Regions from separate parts of the Bacillus sp. CPT56D-587-MTF genome, predicted to be linked through region 3. Evidence: riboswitches for the same ligand, from Rfam matches in the RefSeq annotation. Region 3 holds a riboswitch; each other region holds the start of a gene.

Region 1 (3,289 bases), 2.2 Mb from region 3:
GAATAAATGTACGGATAGGGCATCTCGTTATAATGAATGTAAGTACAATCGTTATAATTATTAAAGATATTCCTTTAGAAGGAGATGCTTTTAGAAACTGAGCATAATAATATGCACCAACGCATGAAATAAAGATAAAGCTATATAGTAAACCGTTAATCATACGTGCAAAGTATGTAATGATATTTTGAATATGTTGTTGGAAGCGACAGCTCCATAGCGATTCGATTGACATGTTTTTCACCTCTTTGTTCTATTATATATGTTTTACAAAAGAAAAAACGAGCAAATTGCGTTATGCAACTTGCCCGTTTTTCTTTTCGTTATTTTTTTTCTGATCACGATTCATTAATGGATAGAAAGCAAATCCGATTACGAATAAACCAATTCCGAGAAGGAACGTTTTTATATCGGATGCGCCCGTTTTAATAACCCATAGTGCGTAGCAAAGTGCGATAACTGCGACTATGCCATCTGTAATTCTTGCCCGCATTTCATTTTTATATGTTTCACCAGTTGCGACTAGTTTTAACTGGAAGATTGGTGAAACGAGATATGGAATGAGGTAGGCTAGTGTCGATACGGTAATAACGAATGTATAAGCTTCCGCAATGGTTCCTGATAATGTTGAGAATAGGAATACTTGCGACATAATGTTTGTTAATCGTAATGAGTAAATTGGACTTCCTTTTTTATTTGTTTTTGTGAAGAAGGAAGGGAAGAAACCTTCTTTTGCTGCTTGATAAGGTACTTCTGAGCTTAATAAAATCCAGCCTAAGATAGAACCGAACAGGGAAGTAAGAGCAAGTAATGCCATCAGTTTCCCGCCGCCGTGACCCATTGCAGCGTTTAGTGCATCTGCTAATGGACGTTCAGAAGCTTGTAATTTATCAACGTGAAGTACACCCATTGTTAAAATTGTGATTCCTAAGTAGATGGCAACTGTAATAAGTAATCCCGCAACTGTTGCGCGTTTTACCGTTTTGGGAGAAACAGCACGGTTTGATAAAAGAACAGCTGATTCAATTCCGATAAACGCCCAAAGTGTTGTAAGAGCAGCTAAATTCACTTGTGAAAGAAGACCGTGTGATGCCCCTGATTTATCAATCATCGGTGTATACCATTGTCCAAATTTAGAAGCTTCGAATGCAAATAACGTAACGACGATGAATAAAAGGAATCCAGTTACTTTCGTTGTTGTTGCTAAGAAGTTTAGTTTTCCAGCTCCGCTTACACCGTTTGTTAATATAATATGAGTTCCCCAAAGTAAGATGGAACAAATCGTAAATGTAATTAGTTTTCCGACTTCTACGTTAAACGAGCCGATTGAAAATAGTAGTCGCGTATCTTTCATAATTGGGAAGAAGAGTGATAAATATCCCGCAAATGATGTAATGATGGCAACGTTACTTGCCCAGTTTGCAACCCAATATCCCCATACCATACTGAAGCCAGCCATTTTTTTCTTTTTTGGTGTTGAGAATAAAGCATATGCATGACTTTGTGGCCCTGTCGTTAAATCAGGACGACGAATTGCTAAATTACCGAAAACAAGAGCTAGCATTAAAACACCAAACCCTGTAGTTAACCAAGCTAAAGTGACACCGAGTGGGCTTGCTGTTTGTGCCAACGTACTTGGCACCATGAAAATACCAGCGCCAACCATGTTACCGACAACGAAAGCTGTTAGTACCCAAAAGCCCCATTTTTTTTGTTGCATAGAAAATACCTCCAAAGTTAGTATAACCAAGTCAAGCGAGGAGATATGTATGTCTTCCTGAGTCAGGAAGAGAAGTCCCAAACAAAACAAAAAAAGCACGTAATTTGCCGCTACATGCTTTCTATCTTATAAGAAACCCACGACATACCTCTCGATAGCTCTCCACAAACGAAACGTTTGTGACAGTTCTGCACTTATTAAATGCAGACCCAGCAAGCGTGCATGGTGGACACGACTTACTTCGGCAACCATTCCTTTCTCATTCCGTCATCAATGCCACTACATCTCCTGAAATGATACTCTTAATGATTGCAACCTCTACCTCACCGAGATACGAATGAGGATTTAAATATTAAATTAACGTCTTTAAGAGTAACAAATGAATTTTTATACGTCAATGGATATAGTAATAATCAGATTATAGAGAAGAGTTTGTGATTAAAAGTAAGAGGGGTTGTTATGTGATATTTGAATTTTCGTAATATAATACATATTATTAGCGCTAGATGATTGAAAAGGGGATGAAGTAAATGTCTGTATGTCATAAACATTCAGTAATAGGTGTGCTAGATTCGGGAGTTGGGGGATTAACAGTTGCGAGCGAAATTATAAGACAATTGCCTAAAGAAAGCATTTATTATATTGGTGATAATAAGCGTTGCCCGTATGGACCAAGAAGTGTAGAGGAGGTGCAATCTTTCGTATTTGAAATGGTTGAGTTCCTCAAACAGTTTCCATTAAAAGCGCTAGTCGTAGCATGTAATACTGCTGCAGCTGCTGCATTGACTGAGCTGCAAGAAGCACTTTCCATTCCAGTTATTGGCGTTATACATCCAGGAGCAAGAGCGGCAATTAAAGTAACAAAGAAAGGGGAAATCGGGGTAATTGGAACTGTAGGTACGATAAAATCTAATATGTATGAAAAAGCATTACACGAGCTGGATACATATTTGGAAGTGCATAGCTATGCTTGCCCGACTTTAGCCACAGTTGTAGAAAATCAATTAGAAGATACAGCATATGTCACGCAGCAAGTGAAACAAGCTTTACTTCCATTAACGAAAGAAGATATAGATACGTTAATTCTTGGATGTACGCATTATCCACTTTTAGAGTCCTATATAAAAAAGGAACTAGGAGAAGATATAACGATTATTAGTTCTGCAGAAGAAACGGCGATAGAGTTAAGCACCATTTTACAGCACAAAGGAATTTTGTCTGACAATCTGAATCCGAAGCATCGTTTTTTTACAACGGGATCTGTTTTATCATTTGAACATATTGCTGAGCGATGGCTAGGGTATCAAATTTCTGTAGAATGTGTACATTTGCCTATGAAAAATGCGTGTATGCATAATTAAGATTTAGTAAATTACGTTTTTAAATAAATTAGGTTCGTTTCATAAGAAGGAAAGAATAAGCTTTTAATTGAAATCATTAAGGTCATTTTAATTAAAGGAGAGGTTTGATTATGGAATTATCAAGATCTCAATTATTTGCTTTGGAGTATATTTCAAAATATGCAGAGAACGAAAAACGTGAGGCTAACGCAACGATTAATCATATACT
Region 2 (3,289 bases), 1.2 Mb from region 3:
ACCAGCCCATTCACCTTCGACATTTGCTCGACCTTCGAGATTCAAGCCAATCTCCTCAAAGAAAGAGATTGCGTTATCAAGGGATTCTACAACGATGCTGACATTGTCCATTCGTAGTAATTTGTTTTTTGCCATAGTCTTATCTCCTTATGTATAAAAGTTTATTATTTAATTATCCTCATAATTATACTACTAAGTAGTTACAAATTCCTTTCAGTCAAAAACACCTTGTCACAGTATAGGAAAATGTGACAAGGTGTTTTTTAATATATCATATAGCATCTTGTTAACGAATAGCTTTTTATTTAATAGGAAGGAAGTAGATTAATATGTTTTTTTTATAAGCGTTACTAAACATATCAAATTAGCTCATTTGCACGAAAGGCTCAATTTTCGCCATAAATGATTGATGCAGCGCCTCAACGCCTGTTACTAAATGAAGGCGGTCAATAACGACAGACACTTTAATTTCTGATGTACTTACCATTTTAATATGAATATCTTCTTCTTTTAAAGTAGTGAACATATTTGCAGCGACACCTGGGTTAGATACCATGCCAGATCCTACGATTGATACTTTTGCTAAATGATTTTCATATTCTACTGCTTCATAGTGAAGTGCCTCTTGATTTTGTTCCAATACTTCTAATGTTTCTCTTAAATCATTAGAATGGATGGAGAAGGAGAGATGAACAGTTCCTTCATTTGTAATACTTTGAATGATGATATCTACATTAATATGTGCCGCTGCTAATGTAGAGAAAACAGTTGAAAGTGAACCTTGTTCTAATCCTTTCACTGTGATGCGTGTAATATTATCTTCAAATGCAATACCTTTAACGATTGATTGTTGTTCCATGTTACATTCTCCTTTTACAATTGTTCCGTTTTCTTGTTCCATACTTGAGCGAACTTCTAAAATGACATTATGATTTTTAGCAAACTCAACAGCACGCGGGTGTAATACACCAGCACCGAGGTTTGCAAGTTCTAACATTTCGTCATAAGAAATTTCATCTAATTTGTAAGCATCTTTTACAACTCGTGGATCCGTCGTATATACGCCGGTCACATCTGTGTAAATATCACATTTTTTTGCGTTTAGTGCAGCAGCTAATGCGACAGCAGTTGTATCAGAACCGCCTCGTCCAAGCGTTGTAATTTCAAAATCTTCACTGACTCCTTGGAAACCAGCTACAATAACAATCGTACCTTCAGCAAGATAAGATTGAATACGATCTGTATGAATGTCAGTAATCCGTGCACTACTATGTACAGATTCTGTCGTAATACCTGCTTGCCACCCTGTTAATGAAATTGCATGATAGCCTTTTGCTTGCAGTGCCATTGTTAATAATGAAATAGTTACTTGTTCTCCTGTAGATAGAAGCATATCCATTTCACGTTTACTTGGATTTTCTGTGATAGCGTTAGCGAGTGCGACAAGTTCATCTGTGCTTTTTCCCATTGCTGAAACGACAGAGACAATGCTATGACCTCGTTCATATTCTTCAATAATTAAATTTGCTACATGTTGAATGCGTTCGACGCTTCCGACAGAAGTGCCACCAAATTTTTGAACAATTGTTTCCATTACAAATTCCTTCTTTCGTCTATTTTTAAGAATAGATTAGGAAATATATCAATCCCAATACTCCTGTAGTTACCAGAAAGACAAACAAAAAACACCATCTCAAATAAGTGAGGATGGTGCTGTTACAGGAAAAGGGAAACAGAAAACGGAGCTAATAAAAAAACCGCCAAAAAAGGAATATCATAAAAAATGATATCTCTTTTTTGTAGATAGCTCTTCATACGTACACGTCTGTACATATGACAGTTCTGTTTCTATTCGAAAACAGCCCCAATTGATAAATGCAGAGAAATTTATCAATTTCGGCAATACTTCCTTTCATCTAAGTTCATAGATATCTCTGTGTCTCCATTAGAATACTCATAAGTATCGCAACCTCTATCTCACGTTTTAGGCGAGAGTGTTTGATTTATGAAGTTGTTGGTAACATTTGTTTTATAATAATTTAAATTTTTCGGGGAATCAAGTGTTTTATATATATTTTAAAAATTCTTTCTTTTTTCTGAGGAAGTTTGTGAAAAATGTAGCAAAATAAATTCATTGCATGTACATTAAACTTATAGTGCATAGGAGGTGGGGAGAATGAAAAGGAAACAGCCTATTTATGTTGCGACAAAAATGAACACGACGATGGGAAAATTATGGGAATATACGCAAGAACCAGCTATACATACAGAGCGGGATGCTCGCTTTACTGAAATTTCGTATTTAGAGAAAAAAGAAGGAGAACCACAGAAGTTTTTGTATAAAACAAAGATTGGATTTGGGCTTGAAATAGCTGGAGAAGGGGAATCAATAGGTGAAATAAGAAAAGAAACTGGTGAAAGAATTTCTTCTTTAAAATTTTGGACGGATAATACATTATCTCTTATTCAAATAGGACGTGGTTATTGGAAGTATACGCCAAATAAAGAATACATCCATTTTGAGACACAATATGATTATGATACAAGATTTGGTCATGTAGGGAATGTAATAGATTGCTATATATTTCGGCCGTTATTAGGTTGGGCGACTGCTTGGAGTTTTGATGCTTTAAAATTATGGTTAGAAAAGGGGCTTCATCCTAGGTTACTAATTAGAAGAACAATGACGTATTGGCTCGTATGTTTTTTATTTGCTTTTGTATGGATATATCAAGGGATAGTGCCAAAACTACTGTTTACTCATTTAGAAGAAGTAAAGATGCTTTCTGTATTAATCGGTTCAAATGAAAGTAGTATATGTATACTTAAAATAATTGGGATGTTAGAAATAATTTTCGGCGTCGTATGGCTGTTGCCAATAATAAAACGAAAATTATTTATACTGCATATTATTGTATTACTAGTTTTAACGTTAGCAGCAGGATTTACGAATATTGCAAGCTTTACAGGGCCGTTTAATCCGATTACATTAAATGTTCTTCTAATGGGGTTATCAATTGTCGGTTATATAAATAGTTTCGATTTACCAAGCGCGAAAAATTGCAAGAGGGCGAGAAAGGGATAAGTGTATGGCTAATATGTATGAACGATTATTAGGGGATACCTATAAAAATCTTCATCCTGAATTGCAGAAGCGTTATGCGATTACAGAAGAGAATAGTTTTACAGGGGAAGGAAAAATGGATGAAATTTACGGTGGCTCTTTTTTCGTGAAATTTATATTGAAAATTACATCGAAGTTTCGAATGTTTTTCTCGGAACGAGGAGA
Region 3 (3,289 bases):
GCCTGGAGATGTAATCAAACCGTACATTTCCGTATTTTTATTTACTTTAGGGGTTTATATTTTATTACGATTCATCATTCAAAAACAAATTGTCACTTCAAATAAGCGTATGTCTGCAAAACAACTTGTGCCGCTTGGTTTATTCGCTGGATTCGTTGATTCAACTGGTGGCGGTGGTTGGGGGCCGATTACGACACCTGTTCTTCTAGCAAGAGGAAATGAAGCTAGAAAAGTTATTGGATCTGTAGATACGAGTGAATTTCCTGTTTCACTCGCTGCAACAATCGGCTTCTTCATCTCACTTGGCTGGGAACAAGTAAGCTGGGTTTGGGTATTTTCTCTCATGCTCGGTGGTATCGTAGCGGCACCAATCGCGGCATGGCTAGTTCGCATCGTTCCTTCTCATTTACTTGGCGTATTAGTTGGTGGTCTTATTATCTTTACAAACATTCGTACACTGCTTACTACATTTAAAGTGGATCCAACTATTATTTCACTTTCTTACGTTGCAGTTGGTCTTGTCGTTATTATTTCTATTTTCATTGCTGTTCGTAATCATTCCAATCGTCCTAATACGTCAACGGCTGAGTATCCGAATGATCAGAAGCAAATGCTACCATAACTATAAAAAATACCGCTCAATTTAGAGCGGTATTTTTTATTTTTCTATTTTCCAATTAATCATCATTTCTGTAGCATTTACTCTCTTCATATGTAACTTTTCTAAAACACGCATCGAACTATAATTATCTAGAAGTGTCTCTGCAATTATTGTTTCTACCTCACCTGTTTTGAAAGCCCAATCGATTAGTTCTTTTACAGCTTCTGTTGCATAGCCCTGATTCCAATATTTCTCAATGAATCCATAGCCAATTTCTACTGTTTGATCCTCGTTTGGTTTCCCTTTAAACCCAATATCACCTAAAACGCTATCGTCTTCTTTTCGAAGAACATACCACGCCCCCCATGGTAATAAAGTTGCATCTTTTTTTACATTCTTTACATGCCCTACAATATGCGGACCGCTATTATATCCTTGCTCGTTAGCGACTTGAATCCTCTCTTCTGTACACGGCACTATATAGAGCCTTTCTGTTTCTAATTTCATTTTGATTTCCCCTTTTTGCTTAAACGTTACCCTAATTATAACAAATAATATGACTTTATTATGAATGTCGAATTATATTTTTCTGAATTTTCTTTTAATTTAGAGGGTTTTTCAATATTTTTTGCGAAACATTTGTATAACAATTTTTTCTTTGCTTATTGCTACATAATAGTAGGTTCGGGTGGAGTTTTGCAAGCGTTTCCTATACAATAACCGATATTCTTTGACTTTTCCTAACAAAATATCTTGCAATATATTCAGAAAGTCATTACAATTGCCATATATTAAAAATCTTAGCAATATATAAATCCTCATCAATCCGATGAGGTAGAGGTTGCGACTTTTAATAGTAAAACGGACGAGACACAGAGAATGTCAGCTGACTCCGTTTGAAAGGAAAAGTTGCCGAAGTTTATATTTCTTCTCTGGAAATATGAGCTGGGGCTGTCTCCGAAAGGAACAGAACTGTCACGTTTACAAAATTACCGTGTAAACGTGGGGTGCTATCTTAACGGAAGGGTATGATGGGGTGGTTATTTGTGAAACGTTCCGCCAAATTCCTTTGGCGGTTTTTTGTATTTTTCTCCCCCGCTCCTTCCTAACCTACAAGAAAAGGAGTGTTGAACATGAATAGCGCAACAAATCAATCTACCTCTAAAACGCAAACTACACAAGGACAAGGTGAATTAAAACGCGGATTAAAATCTCGTCACCTTACGATGATTTCTCTCGGTGGTACAATTGGTACCGGACTATTTCTTGCCAGTGGTGGTGTCATCCATACAGCTGGACCTGGTGGCGCATTAATTGCATACGCCGCAATTGGAATTATGGTTTATTTTTTAATGACAAGCTTAGCTGAACTTGCAGCTTACATGCCTGTTACTGGATCTTTTAGTACGTATGCAACAAAATTTGTTGATCCATCACTTGGCTTTGCACTTGGATGGAACTATTGGTATAACTGGGCAATTACGATTGCTGCTGAACTTGCAGCCGTAACATTAATTATGAAATTTTGGTTCCCAGATACCCCTTCTCTTATTTGGAGCGGATTATGTTTAGCTATTATTTTCCTTTTAAACTACTTATCTGTTAAAGGGTTTGGTGAATCTGAATATTGGTTCGCACTTATTAAAGTAGTTACGATTATTATCTTTTTAATTGTTGGTTTCATGATGATTTTTGGAATTATGGGCGGTGAAACGGTTGGATTTAAAAACTTCACTGTTGCAGATGCACCATTTAACGGCGGTATCATGGCAATTATCGGTGTGTTTATGGCAGCTGGTTTCTCATTCCAAGGTACTGAACTATTAGGAGTAGCTGCTGGTGAAACTTCTGATCCAGAGCGTAATATTCCGAAAGCGATTCGTTCAATCTTTTGGCGTATTCTTTTATTCTATATCCTTGCAATTCTCGTTATCGGTTTATTAATTCCTTATACAACTGAAAGCCTTGCTGCAAGTGATGTTACAGTAAGTCCGTTTACACTTATTTTTGAAAAAGCGGGCGTTGCCTTTGCTGCTTCTGTTATGAACGCTGTTATTTTAACGGCAGTACTATCTGCTGGTAACTCTGGTATGTATGCATCAACTCGTATGCTTTGGGATTTAGCTCGCCAAGGAAAAGCACCAAAGTTTCTTGGTAAATTAGATAGCCGCGGTGTACCTGTTAACGCATTAATCGTAACATCAATTGTCGGTAGTATCGCTTTCATTGCTTCTTTATTCGGTGACGGTGTTGTATACATTTGGTTATTAAATGCATCAGGAATGTCTGGCTTTATCGCTTGGGTCGGCATTGCAATTAGTCATTACCGTTTCCGTAAAGCGTATATCGCACAAGGAAAAGATTTAAATGACTTACCATATAGAGCAAAATGGTTCCCATTTGGTCCAATCTTCGCATTTACACTTTGTATCATCGTAATTTTAGGACAAAACTACGGCGCATTTATGGGTGAATCAATCGATTGGAATGGCGTACTCGTTTCTTACATCGGTTTACCACTCTTCTTAGTACTATGGTTAGGATATAAATTTACGAAAAAAACAAAAGTGATTCCACTTGATAAATGTGAACTAAAATAAAGTGAAACGAGCAAACAAATTTGTTTGCTCGTTTTTTGTTGCAAACCTCTTTCCTTCCCTATTGCTCCTGTTTTTGCCATAATAGAAG

What was found. A riboswitch is a leader RNA that binds a small molecule or an ion and turns the genes downstream of it on or off. The one in region 3 is predicted to bind lysine.
Region 1: it holds a riboswitch for lysine, as region 3 does, so the genes downstream of both, AC3WVZ_RS02585 (amino acid permease) here and AC3WVZ_RS13680 (amino acid permease) in region 3, are expected to answer to the same signal.
Region 2: it holds a riboswitch for lysine, as region 3 does, so the genes downstream of both, AC3WVZ_RS07725 (aspartate kinase) here and AC3WVZ_RS13680 (amino acid permease) in region 3, are expected to answer to the same signal.

The regions. Positions count from the first base shown of each region.
Region 1 is NZ_JBYTEF010000001.1:492,608-495,896, forward strand. Features, by position in the region: gene AC3WVZ_RS02580 (ABC transporter permease) at 1-235, opposite strand, end outside; gene AC3WVZ_RS02585 (amino acid permease) at 296-1,720, opposite strand; lysine riboswitch at 1,868-2,049, opposite strand; gene racE (glutamate racemase) at 2,251-3,081, shown strand; gene AC3WVZ_RS02595 (DUF3626 domain-containing protein) at 3,192-3,289, shown strand, end outside.
Region 2 is NZ_JBYTEF010000001.1:1,468,855-1,472,143, forward strand. Features, by position in the region: gene AC3WVZ_RS07720 (VOC family protein) at 1-135, opposite strand, end outside; gene AC3WVZ_RS07725 (aspartate kinase) at 365-1,594, opposite strand; lysine riboswitch at 1,797-1,983, opposite strand; gene AC3WVZ_RS07730 (DoxX-like family protein) at 2,177-3,085, shown strand; gene AC3WVZ_RS07735 (DUF4166 domain-containing protein) at 3,090-3,289, shown strand, end outside.
Region 3 is NZ_JBYTEF010000001.1:2,665,384-2,668,672, forward strand. Features, by position in the region: gene AC3WVZ_RS13670 (sulfite exporter TauE/SafE family protein) at 1-622, shown strand, start outside; gene AC3WVZ_RS13675 (GNAT family N-acetyltransferase) at 659-1,108, opposite strand; lysine riboswitch at 1,429-1,622, shown strand; gene AC3WVZ_RS13680 (amino acid permease) at 1,735-3,201, shown strand.